2 regions of the Pseudothermotoga thermarum DSM 5069 genome follow, and region 2 is predicted to be linked to the other one. Evidence: riboswitches for the same ligand, from Rfam matches in the RefSeq annotation. Region 2 holds a riboswitch; the other holds the start of a gene.

Region 1 (6,278 bases), 930 kb from region 2:
TTTTGCGGAAACTTTCCAGTGAATTCTGTTGATCGGTTCTTTTGAATATTCCCTAACTCCTCTGATTTGCGTTGGATCTTCCAAAAGCTTGAAATCACATACTCTTCCAGGAATAAGCTCTCTCAAACGCGAAGGGAAGCTTTCAAGGTGCATTATTTTTGGGAGAACAAGCACTTCCTGCTGTGCTTCGTAAAAAGCCCAAATTTTGAAAAATAAAAGCGGATGTTCATAAACTACGAACAAATCAGCCAGTTGTTTTTTACCACGCGTTGCAAAAGAGATTTTTGAAACCACCTCGATTGGCTCGTCTTTCTTTAAGTGAATCTCCCTTTCAAGAACGGTGTGAGTCAAAAAATCCGCCACCTTCACTTGTGAGTTAACAGTTATTTGAACGTTTGCAAACGGAGAAACAAAAATGTGCTTTATCAAAAGATCTTCGTTGGTGAAAAGCCTGGCCTTCGATGGATAACGTTCTATGATGAGCAAACTGAGAATTCTTTTGGCGTTGAAATATTCAAGCCAAAGAAACCCACAAAAAACAAGACCGAGCAGCGAAAATACGTTAAGGGTAAATACGTTCCAAACAGCACACAAAACAGTTATTCCGACAAGCGGTTCCAAAGAACTGCTGATTCGCTTTAGCTCAAGCTTCACCTTTCACAGGAGCCTCCTCCGTTTGAAGAATCTCATTTAAAACATCTTGCTTGGTTTTTCTCATCAACCTTGCTTCGGGTTTTAGTATTATCCTGTGTGCAAGAACATCAATCGCTATACTCTTCACATCATCGGGTAAAACGTAATTTCTTCCGTTCATCGCTGCTATAGCCCTTGAAAGCTGCATCAAAGCTATCGCGCCGCGAGGACTAGCTCCAAGGGCTAAATCTTCGTGGTTTCGGGTACGTTTGACAATCCTTATTATGTAATCCAAGATCGATTCGTCCACGTAGACATTTTTAACCTCTTCTTTCGCTTGCTGAAGTTCTTGAACATCGCAAACAGGACCAATCGTTTCTATAGGATGGACTTTTTTCAACCTTTTTAACATCTCTATTTCTTGGTCCTTTTCTGGATAGCCTACGGACAAACAGATGGCAAACCTGTCAAGTTGGGCTTCCGGTAATGGAAAAGTACCTTCAAACTCGATTGGGTTTTGCGTTGCTATCACGAAAAAGTGCGGTGAAAGATGATAGGTTACACCATCGACCGTAACCTGTTTTTCAGCCATCGCTTGAAGCAAAGCCGACTGTGTCCTTGGAGTTGCGCGGTTTATCTCGTCCACCAAAATAATATCTGTGAAAATCGGCCCTTTTTTGAAAACAAATTCGTTTTGCTTTGTATCCAAGATGTTTAAACCTGTCACATCGCTTGGCAAAAGATCAGGTGTACATTGAATTCTGTTGAACGACAAGTTAATTGAGGCAGCCAAAGACCTTGCAAGCATGGTTTTACCTACACCAGGCACATCGTTCAACAGTACATGCCCATCGCTCAACATCGCCGCAAGAATTTTTTTAATCACGTCTTCTTTTCCAACGATGACTTTCGACACGTTTTCTATTATCTTTCGCGCGAATTTTTCCAAAGTTGCCATGTTTTCATCCTCCCAAACGACGTATTCAAGTTTGCTATCAATTTTGCAACATATCTATAGGCTTTTGCTTCCAACCCAATGGATTCTTTGTTTTTGTAATCGTGTTTTCTAATGACTTCCGTTAGTTGTTCTTTCAGGTTTTGAAGTTTCCCAAGCTGTATAGTTTTTAATTTGTCTGCGTTGTGAGTAGGCAAAGTTTTTTGAACCGCAAGGAAATGATCCAAACAAAAAACAGTTTTACTTTCTTCGTATTGGCAAAAGAAACATTTTTTTGGCAATGGTTGATCCGTTCTAAGTTGATCAATTCTTGTCGAGAGCAAATCTTCGTAGATTATCGATATACCAAGTATACCGTGTTCTGGGTGCTTGGACAAAAAAATCAACAAACAAGTCCGCATGCCTTTGACAAATTCCTTCTCTAAGTTGTGCTCTAACAACAGGATCGTTGACCAGTTCATACAAAATGGAATTGAACAAACCTTCAATTGCGTTGTTCACCATTCCACACACAGGGCACTCTGGTTCTTTGTTTTCCAACCACTCTAAAGCCTTTGATTCGGCTATACTTCTTGCTTGCATTTTTCCTCTTTTAAGAAAAAAACTCCTACCGAAAAATTGGGTAGGAGTCATCAGCCTTACGGCATTTTACGGCGGACTCCATCGCCGATAAAACTTGGTCTGAACATATATTAGCACATTTTTTGTTACAGATCAGTATAAAACCTTTTCATCGATATAAACAAGAAAGTACTGCAAACTTTATGTGATTTTGAAGTAAAATAACCTTACGTGACGCAGCTTGTGACATGGGGTGATGACCTTGGCAATACTTTACCTTTTACCCGCCATTTTCTTCGGTTGGTCACTTGGAGCAAGTGCTCCAGCGGCAAGCTTTGGTCCATCCATTGGAAGCGGTATGATAAGCTACCGCAAAGCGGTAGTTGTTGGTTCTATATTCATCGTCATTGGAGCAGTTGTTGGTGGTGCACCTGGCTTGAAGAACATAGGTACGCTTGCAAATTTTTCCACACTGGACGCTGCTTGTGCGTTGTTTGCTGGCGCAGTTGTCGTCACCACAATGACTTGGCTTAAGCTTCCTGCATCAGTTTCGCAAGCTATTCTTGGTGGGATAATTGGTATTAGTGTTAAAAATCAAGGTTTTTTGAGTTTCAACTGGTTTTCTTTGATAAAATTCTTTGCCGCTTGGATATTAACACCCCTTGCTGCTATGTTGGTCGCTTATTTAATCTACGTTTTTCTTTCTGAAATCTTTAGAAAAATCAAAAAAGTCCAGTATCAAGATTTAACTATAAGAATTTTGACTTGGGTTGCAGGTATATACGGTGTTTATTCGCTTGGGGCGAACAACGTTGCAAACGTGACAGGTGTTTTCGTTGGGAATTTGCTCACCATTCCACAAGCTGCTTTGCTAGGAGGTTTGAGTATAGCTTTTGGATTTTTAACTTTCAGCAAAAGGGTTATGATGACTGTGGGAAAGGGTATAATAGAGTTGGACCACTTTTCATCAATGATTGCCATTCTAGGTCAAGCTTTTACCGTTTGGATTTTTAGCTTGGTTGGTATACCAATCTCTGCCACTCAGGCCATAGTTGGAAGTGTGATCGGCGCAGGGTATGCAAAAGGCGAAAGATTAAGCAACCCAAAACTTGTGTACAAAATCGTTGCCGGTTGGACTCAAGTACCCGCCGCAGCAGGATTGATTGCATACACTTTGAAAAGCGTTATTGAAGCAATTTTTCAGCTGACTCAAACACTGTGATAATTCGAATTCTAAAATCCTTTGAAAAAAATTGTAAAACAAGCTTTGCCAGTTTACAAGCTGATTTAAAACCGTCTATTCTATAATTGGAGGTGTCAACTTAAGCTGGGGAATAAGATAAAATAAACGGGAACCAACCTTCTCACCGAAAGGAGGTTCCCGTAAAGATGAAAGTTACAACAACATATATCACCGAGTACCTATACCAAATTATACCAAACCTTTTTCAAAGACAAAGAGTTCCACATGAGGCGAAAGTATGAACTTGCATTAAGGAAGGCAGCAGCCATAATTGGAGTCAGTCATGAAGCCTTGAGGAAATGGTGGACAAGGATGAAAGAAGAGATATTTGCTGAGAAGATAGAAGGCAATGCAGTAGTAGCTATAGACGAGATGAAGGTGAACATAAATGAGGTTAAGAGGAAGAAAGTGATCTATGCGTTGGTCAGCAAAACGCGAGAGAAGGACAAAGCGAGCTTGGTGATGAGACTTAGGGTGAATTTTGTGTCTGGACAAAATACCTCAGTTGAAACATCTGGTTCAGCTCATACATACATCCCTTTACCCTCATTATCCCGTTCCTCCATTTTGTCTCCCTCAGGTTCTTCCTGTGCAAATATACGCTTAACTCCAATAGCTCAACACTCCCAAAATATCCCCCACTTTTTATCCTTACTCGCTCTATCTTGCTGTTTATGCTCTCCACAGGGCCATGGTACTGGGAAGCGAGAAAAAAGAATATGGGATATTGGGAACACGAGCATGAGAGGTTTGGGGAAAGAAGTCTTGTTGAGAGCGTGATAGGGATAACGAGGTACAGGCTGAGGCGTTTTAACATAAGCAGGTTATGGTACAAGAGGAGGGATGAGGACATAGTGAAGTGGCTATTTCCATTTCTTCTATTAGTACAGTTTTCCTTCTTAAGTTGACAGGTCCTAATTTCAGTGAATCCAAATGTAAGGAGGTGGGTACTGTGAGGAAGTTTTTGGCGGTTCTTTTGCTGGTTAGTCTGTGCTTCAGTGTCTTCGCACTCAACGTTATCTACATGATTGGCGATGGGATGGCGGCAAACCAAATTCTTCTGGCAAGTATCCTTGAAGGCAAAATTCTCAACATCATGAAGATGCCGTACACCGGTCTAACTACAACCTATTCGTACGATTCTTGGGTCACCGATTCAGCTCCAGCTGGTACGGCACTTGCAAGTGGTTTTAAAACTTTAAACAGAGCCATAGGAGTCCTTCCAAATGGAGAACCAGTTCCAAGCATGATTGAACTTGCGGCAGAACGTGGTTTTAAAACTGGTATTGTTGTAACCTGCAGGGTCACTCACGCAACCCCAGCTGCATTCTATGGTCATGTTACAAACAGAGATGATGAATTCACATTGGCAGAACAACTTGCAAATTCAAAGGTTGACGTCATAATGGGTGGGGGATACGCTTGGTTCTTACCAACCGATGCAGGTGGAAGAAGAACGGATGGAAAGAATTTGATCGAGCAGATGAAAGCAAGAGGGTACACCTATGTGACCAAAAAGTCTGAACTTCAATCAGTCAAATCCGACAAGCTTTTGGCGTTGTTTGCACCAAGTCATTTGGATGCAGTGCCAGTTAGATCGGGCGAACAGCCAACTTTGGACGAAATGGTTGCAAAAGCTTTGGAAATTCTTTCTTCCAGTGGTGAACCATTCATCTTGATGGTTGAAGGCTCTCAAATCGATTGGGCTTGCCACGCAAACGACGTTTTCTGGACATGGAAAGAAATGATCGAATTTGACAACGCTGTAAAAGTTGCGCTCGATTTTGCTGCAAGGAACGGCAACACATTGGTTGTTGTCACTGGTGATCATGAAACTGGAGGACTTTCTCTCTCAAACGGTGGATATACTATTGAGGTTGAAAAAGCAAGAAAAGTTAAAGGAACAGCTGATTATTTCCTGAGCAAGGTGAAGCTCGACGACTACGAAACATTTAAGGGGCAAGCTATGGAATTCTTCGGTGTTGAGATATCTCAGGACGAATTCAACTACGTCAAGAATGCTTCTAACAAGTCTTATGCGCTAAGCGAAGTCGTCAGCAAGAAATTGAGAATCGGTTGGACAACACACGATCACACTGCTGCGCCTGTGCCTGTTTTTGCCTTTGGACCTGGTGCAGAACAATTTGTTGGCTTTATGGACAACACCGACGTTGCCAAAACTATCATGAAACTTCTTGGATTGCATACACTAAGTTTTCCAAAACCAGTTGCAGCAAAATAGGTCCTTTTAAAAATGCATTTACAGCCGGTGCTTTAAGCACCGGCTTTTTTGTAACCGATGTTACAGAAAGTCATTCGAACAGATTCTATCATTGAATTGAAAGGAGGTAAGAATATGAGTGAGTTTCTGCAAAACAGCGAATACAAAAAGAAGATGATTAAAGAATTTTTGAAGCGCCTTCATGCTGGAGAAGATCTGGAAGCGGTCAAAAAGGAGTTTGAAAACTTCCTTTCAAGTATTTCCCCACTTGAAATTCCGCTCATCGAACAAGAATTACTTAAAGAAGGAATCACGGTGAAAGAAATTGCAAAAATGTGCGACGTACACGTTGAGCTTTTCAGAAAAGCTGTTTCACATGCCAGCAAACAATTTGAAGCGTTGCCAGATGGTCATCCAGTGAAAACGCTTTATCTGGAAAACTTAGAGATAGTTAAGGATGCCGAAGTTTTCAATATGCTGGCAGTCGCTTATTCATCCACGCAAGATTCTACACAAAGATCAATGCTTTACGATCAACTTGTTAAACAATTAAAACAACTTGAGCAAATAGGTAAAACTCATTACACGCGCGAGGAAATGATAATTTTTCCACACATCGAACGACGTGGGATCACAGCGGTACCAACGGTGCTTTGGACGAAACA
Region 2 (6,278 bases):
TCCTCGTGCTAATTTTGCTCATTATATCTGGCATAGCCTCCATTTCAACCGTGAAAAATGCGTTGATGCCTCAGTTTAACATAGTGCCATGGCAAATACTCATCATCTTCTTCGGCTCAGCCTATGTTTGTACTTCTCTTGATATGTCCGGTGTTCTAAAGTACTTTGCCTACAAACTTGTCTTAGCAAGTAAAGAGAACGGCGTAAGGCTTTATTTCAACCTTGTCTTTCTCACAGCGATCATGACGATATTCACATCGAATGACATAGTTACTCTCACTTTGACTCCGATCGTTGCCTACATAGCAAGGTATTCCGGTATAAACCCAATACCTTTTTTGATATCCATATTCTTCGCATCGAACACGTGGAGTATGATCTTTTACATCGGCAATCCAACAAATGTGATAGTAGCCCAAGCCTATTCGTTGAGATTCTTTGAATACGCAAAATACATGCTTCTCCCAACTCTTGTTGCTGGAATCGTTTCAACCTTGATGTTCTTTCTGATTTACAGAAAGCAAATACCTCAAGCAGTTTCCCTCGCACAGTTAGAAGATCCAAAAGAAGACATTGTGAACAAATATTACTCGATCCTAAACGTAGTTGTTTTTGCGATCTTCTTCGGCTTCTTAGCCTTTGGAGATCTTTTCAACCTTGAACTTTGGAAAACGATTCTGGTGTTCTGCGGGATATACGCCGTGTTGAACTTGATCTTTTCCAGCAGCTTTGCAAGTGATTCGAAAGATAAGTTCACTGCAAACTTTTCTTTCTTCTTTGAAACTTTCAAACGTGTTCCTTGGAAAATACTCCCATTGGTTTTGGTATTCTTCGTCTTTGTGTACATCTTCAATTTGTACGGACTTACGAGGTACGTTGGAAATTTGATCAATTTCAAAAATCAAGCGCTTGGTACAGTTTTAATGGCTTTGATAACTTCTTTTGCCGCAAATTTGATGATCAACCAACCGATGACGATTCTTTTCGCAAACGCCATGAAGGTTGCGGGCATAGAGAATTTGAAATACGCATACGCTTTGGTGATAGGTTCAAACCTCGGTGGGAACATAACTTTGATGGGAGCTTTGGCTGGTCTTATGTGGTCCAGAATCTTAGCCTATTATGGGATAAAAATGGACAACAAGACCTTCGTGAAAAACACCTTGCCAGTCGTTTTGGTGACGATAGTTGCTTCATCTTTGGCTTTGCTTTTCTGAGTCACCTTGAATTAATTAGCACCTTGCTGGAAAATATCTTTCGATATAAATTCATACCATGGGCAGTTTCGGCAGGTTTTCCAGAAATCATTCTAAAGGTTCTTTCGCCGGAATCAAGGCGTTCTGCCATCAGAAATTGAGCACTCTCATCATCAATGAACGCTTTGACAAATGGATAAAGAAGTGTGACAGAGAAAGCTTCGACATCGTTGTCGATCAAAGCCTTTGTGATTTGTCGGCAAATCTCTGAACCTTCCCGTTCGTTCGTTGCCAAGAAGGATTCATTGAACAAAACAACCGAGAAAGGTTCTATACGGTTTGCGATTTCGTTCATCCTGGATAGTTCCTCATCGAGTCTTCCGCTCTTCATCGTTCTATCTTCCTCTTTCTTGAAATGAGTGTATATACCCTTTCGAATTGGAACCGCAAAAGACTCAGCTCCAACAAACATGCCGCACTGAGCCATCAATTGTGCTTGTCCAATGCTTCTTAGAAAGGTCGTTTTACCGCCTTGGTTTGCACCAGAAATTATATAGAGTTTCTTATTTCTTGCTTCAAAATCGTTTCCGACAACTTTGCTGTTTTTAACCAACGCAAGACCGACATCGTAAAGACCTTTCCACGAGCGATCCCAGCTATCCATCGGAAGTATTTCAGGAAAACAAATCGGCATGTTCAATGCTTTCAGTTTATCAGCTATGTTTAAACAGCCAACGTAGAACGCCAGTTCGTGCCTAAGCACGTTGAAAAAAGCCTGCAAGTGTTCCGCAGCTTGAGCCAGTGCATTGGCAGGCTGGTTTATAGCCCTTGCACGTCGTTTTTCCAAATCCATAGCACCGGCATCGTCCCGTGGTGCTATTGTATAAGATGGTGCAAACATCCATTTCAAAAGATAACCTCTGTCTTTCTTTTTCCTTCGCATCACATATTGGACACCTTGTAGATAGTTGCCAAGTTTTGCACTTACCAAAATACCTTCTTCACTGAGTTCATCCAAGAGTGAACGAACTTTGTGAAAGTAATCGTCATCCAACTCTTTCTGAATCATTGTCAACAGATTTCGAAATCCATCAGATTGAAAAGTTTGTATTGTGCTGTCGGCGATTTTTCTCAATCTCATCAGCATGTCGATGTATATTTTCAAAAGTCCAACTGCATTCGAATAAACTGCAGACAGATAAACCGATCCAAGCCAGTACCACGACTCTCTTCGCCGTTGCTCCGTTTCTACGGTTATCCTGTATAGTTCCCTGACCGAATCAGAGTTTTTCAAAGCATCTTTGAGGTTTTCCTGTCTGTAGAGTATTTCTTCCTTACAGGACAACGGATTGAAAAAAGCTGTGGAACAGACTTTGTAGATTATTTCATCTCCTTGAGCCATGGTTGAAAGGATTTGTTCCAACCCAAGATCTGAGATGAGAATTTCTTTACCATAACAAGGCTTAGATTCTGCATCGAAATCTTTGTCAGGAAACATGAGGTGAACTTTCATGTCTCTTCAACCTCCTGGAGAGCTTCTCATAAGTCAGTCCGTATTTTTCCGCTATGTGGATGGCATAGGCAAGACCATCCGGTGGTTTTCTGAGAATTTTGTAGGTTCTTTGAGAAGGATCATCATCTCTGACGGTTGCAACCATGCTGACGACTTCAGAAGAACGTGTTGCAAGTTCGTCGAGAAAGGTAACAACAACGGCGATTGATCCTATATATAGAATATGATCCATCATCAATTCACCCAAGGCTAATGCATCCGAAAGTGTTGTCGAAGTGAATATTTCATTGATCACCACGATGCTTTTGCTTGTAGCTTTTTCAAGAATTTCACGCAATCTCAAAAGTTCATCTTGCAACCTTCCGGTGAGATTTGAAACATCCTCTTCCCTTGGAAAATGTGTGAATAGGTTGTCAAAAAGATACAACTTCGCATCCGTTCCGGGCACACAAACGCCGATTGACATAAGCCAGTGTATTTGCCCAAAGGCTCTGGCAAAGGTTGTTTTGCCTCCCTGGTTTGGTCCAGTGATCACTATTATTCTTTCAGGATAATTCAAGACAAAATCGTTAGGAACAGTGCTATCAACCTTTGAAAATGCGAGTGCAAGATCAAAAACGTCATAACCGTACAGATGTTCTGTTGATTCAGAAACCTTTGGATAACAAAACGGCAAGCCAGCGTCTTTTAAAGGCTGAATGAGATCAAGCCAGGAAAGGTAGAACTGAATTTCCCTTGCAAATCTTGTGATAGCAGGATCTGGAAAGTTTAGATACTTTTCACAGAAATCGTATAGGCTTGAAAAGACTTCTTTGTAGAGCTTTGACAGCATCTCTAACACCGCAGCTTCAACGTGTGCAGCAGCCGGATTCTCAGTCAGCTTTTGCCGGTAATCCTTCACATCCCCTTGTCTGAACCTCTCAAAAAGCGCTAGAATCTGATTCGATAAGTCTGATTCGCCTTCATACTTTCTAACCCGAATCGTTCCGTTTTTTATGAACATACAGTATTCTACCTTTGAAAAATCCTTTCGAAGCTTCTGGACATATTCTAAGAGTCCATTGAAAAGCTCAGAGTTGGTGTAGCAAAACAAATATTCCGCAAAAGCTTTAAGTCCCTGTGATTTCAAGCTTCTTTTTGTCAGGTAATCGGTTAGGTTCAACACTTCCTTGCAGTAAGTTTCAGCGCAATCAAGCATATATCCACGGGGTCAAATAATTGTTTTCGTAGCTTTCTTCTGAACTAAGAGCTTTTCTGATCTCTGCCATCCGCTTATCCAATCTGTACATTTCTTCGGAAAAGCTTCCCAAAACCTTACGCAGCTGATTGTCTTCAAGTTCCCGCATGATCTCCTGTCTGTAAACAATCAAACTTGGATCTTGCAAATTCGTGTAGAAAAACCGTTGCAAATCAAACTCCCTTTTTCTTCTTATGATCGGTTCGAAGATCTTGTCCAAGTTCAAATCTTTAAAACACTCTGGTTCTGTCTTATTTACAAGCATCTCCTGTTCTTTATTTTGAAAAAGTATGCTGTAAAACATCGTTTCACCACCTTGGTGAAAATGCTTTATAAAAGAAAAAACTCCTACAAGTGTGCGCTGAGCGCAACCTGTAGGAGTCATCAGCCTCATGGCTATTAAAGGCGGACTCCATCGCCCAAATTAATTTTACCATAAACGGTTAGGCCTGATCTTTCTTCAGATCAACCAACGCTCTGCAATTGCCAATTCAGCAAGGCGAGTACATCCTATGTTGCTTTCTTCTTAACAAAGCGTAAAGACCTACGGCAACGTTCAAATCTTGGCATTTGCCTTGAGTTGGCTTTATTCGATCAACTCGAACTCGGCAATTCATCCTGTCAATCCTCAGATGTTAAATTTTTCCACTCTGTATACTGTATTGACGGACTGCAGTCAATGGAAGATAGACCAAAGGATCCTTTGGTCGGTTTTGCCGTGCCGTTTTGCAGGAATACTATATCCTTAAATAAATAAAAAGACTGCGGTCTCAAACTTGAAATAATGCATGCAAGCCGTTGATCTTTTCTCTCACTCTTCACGGTGATATTCACGTTTCACATACTCTACAACGATATCTCCCATTTCCTCGGTTGAAACCAATTTCTTGGCGGATGGGTTGTTCAGATAAAGATCCTTTGTCATGAATCCATCTGCTATGACTTTTTCGACGGCATCTTCTATAGCATTCGCTTCTTTTTCAAGTCTTAAAGAATATCTCAAAAGCAATGCCACAGAAAGAATAGTACCAAGCGGATTTGCAATGTTCATCCCCGCTATATCCGGCGCAGAACCGTGTATTGGTTCGTACAAACCTTTTAAGCCTTCACCAAGGCTTGCGGAAGGTAACATCCCAATTGAGCCTGTTATAACCGCTGCTTCGTCGCTCAGAATGTCTCCAAAGGTGTTTTCGGTGAGTATCACGTCAAACTGAGCAGGATTTTTCACAAGCTGCATCGCACAGTTATCCACGTACATGTGTTCCAAAGTTATATCTGGATAACGGCTTGCAACTTTTTGAACAACTTCTCGCCAAAGCCTAGAAGTTTCCAAAACATTTGCTTTGTCAACGGATGTGACCTTTTTCTTTCTGTTTCTTGCAAGTTCAAAGGCAACCTTTGCTATTCTTTCTATTTCTTCGTACGTGTAATACATCGTGTCGACGGCGTAGACTTTGCCGTTTTCTTCAAACCTTCCTTTTGGTTTTCCAAAGTAAAGTCCCCCTGTCAATTCGCGAACGATGACCAAATCAACTCCTTTTAGTAAATTTTCTTTCAATGGTGAACTGAAAGCCAAGTTCGGATAAAACTTCACCGGTCGAATGTTTGCAAACAGCTTCAAACCTTCTCGAAGTTTCAAAAGAGCTTTTTCAGGTCTCATATGAGAGGGTAAATCATCCCACTTTGGTCCTCCAACTGCCCCAAGCAAAATTGCATCTGCCTTTTGGCACAATTCCCAAGTTTCGTCCGGTAGCGGTACCCCCTTTTCATCCAAAGCTGCTCCTCCGATCAAACCAAATTGTATTTCAAAACCGTGATGGAAAAGCTTTCCAATTGTCTCTAACACCTTCACACCTTGTTTCACAACTTCCGGTCCTATTCCATCCCCAGGCAAAACCGCTATTTTGAAACCACTCATTTTATCTCACCTCTAGCCTTTGCCATGGCGAAGTTCAAAAGTCCTCCCCTTTTTATGATTTCCTGGATCAAAAGAGGGAAAGGTTTAATCTTAAAGACCTCACCGGTTGTTGCATTTTCCACTAGTCCATTTGATAGATCAACTTTCACCCAATCTCCTTCGTTTATTTTTTCAACTGCTTCAGGAAGTTCAACTATCGCAAGCCCTATGTTTATGGCATTTCTGTAGAATATCCTTGCAAAGGATTTTGCTATTATGCACTTTACGCCGGAAGCTTTGATGGCTATTGGAGCATGTTCCCTTGATGAACCGCACCCGAAATTTTCACCAACCACGAGTATTGTTTTTTCTTTAACTTTGACTTTGAAATCTGGATCAAGATCCTCCATACAATGGCGGGCAAGCTCAGTTGGA

What was found. Region 2 has a riboswitch for fluoride ahead of THETH_RS10270 (hypothetical protein). Riboswitches for the same ligand answer to the same signal wherever they lie in the genome.
Region 1: another riboswitch for fluoride. It lies ahead of THETH_RS08025 (hypothetical protein); the one in region 2 lies ahead of THETH_RS10270 (hypothetical protein).

Annotation. Positions count from the first base shown of each region.
Region 1 covers NC_015707.1:1,601,795-1,608,072, forward strand. Annotated here, with positions in the region: gene THETH_RS08015 (DUF58 domain-containing protein) at 1-654, opposite strand, end outside; gene THETH_RS08020 (AAA family ATPase) at 644-1,591, opposite strand; gene THETH_RS08025 (hypothetical protein) at 1,558-2,076, opposite strand; fluoride riboswitch at 2,205-2,265, opposite strand; gene THETH_RS08035 (inorganic phosphate transporter) at 2,406-3,371, shown strand; gene THETH_RS10950 (hypothetical protein) at 3,618-4,172, shown strand; gene THETH_RS08045 (alkaline phosphatase) at 4,345-5,634, shown strand; gene THETH_RS08050 (DUF438 domain-containing protein) at 5,749-6,278, shown strand, end outside.
Region 2 covers NC_015707.1:491,122-497,399, forward strand. Annotated here, with positions in the region: gene THETH_RS02495 (ArsB/NhaD family transporter) at 1-1,217, shown strand, start outside; gene THETH_RS02500 (MutS-related protein) at 1,219-2,709, opposite strand; gene THETH_RS02505 (MutS-related protein) at 2,684-3,907, opposite strand; gene THETH_RS10270 (hypothetical protein) at 3,900-4,250, opposite strand; fluoride riboswitch at 4,315-4,375, opposite strand; gene leuB (3-isopropylmalate dehydrogenase) at 4,758-5,864, opposite strand; gene leuD (3-isopropylmalate dehydratase small subunit) at 5,861-6,278, opposite strand, start outside.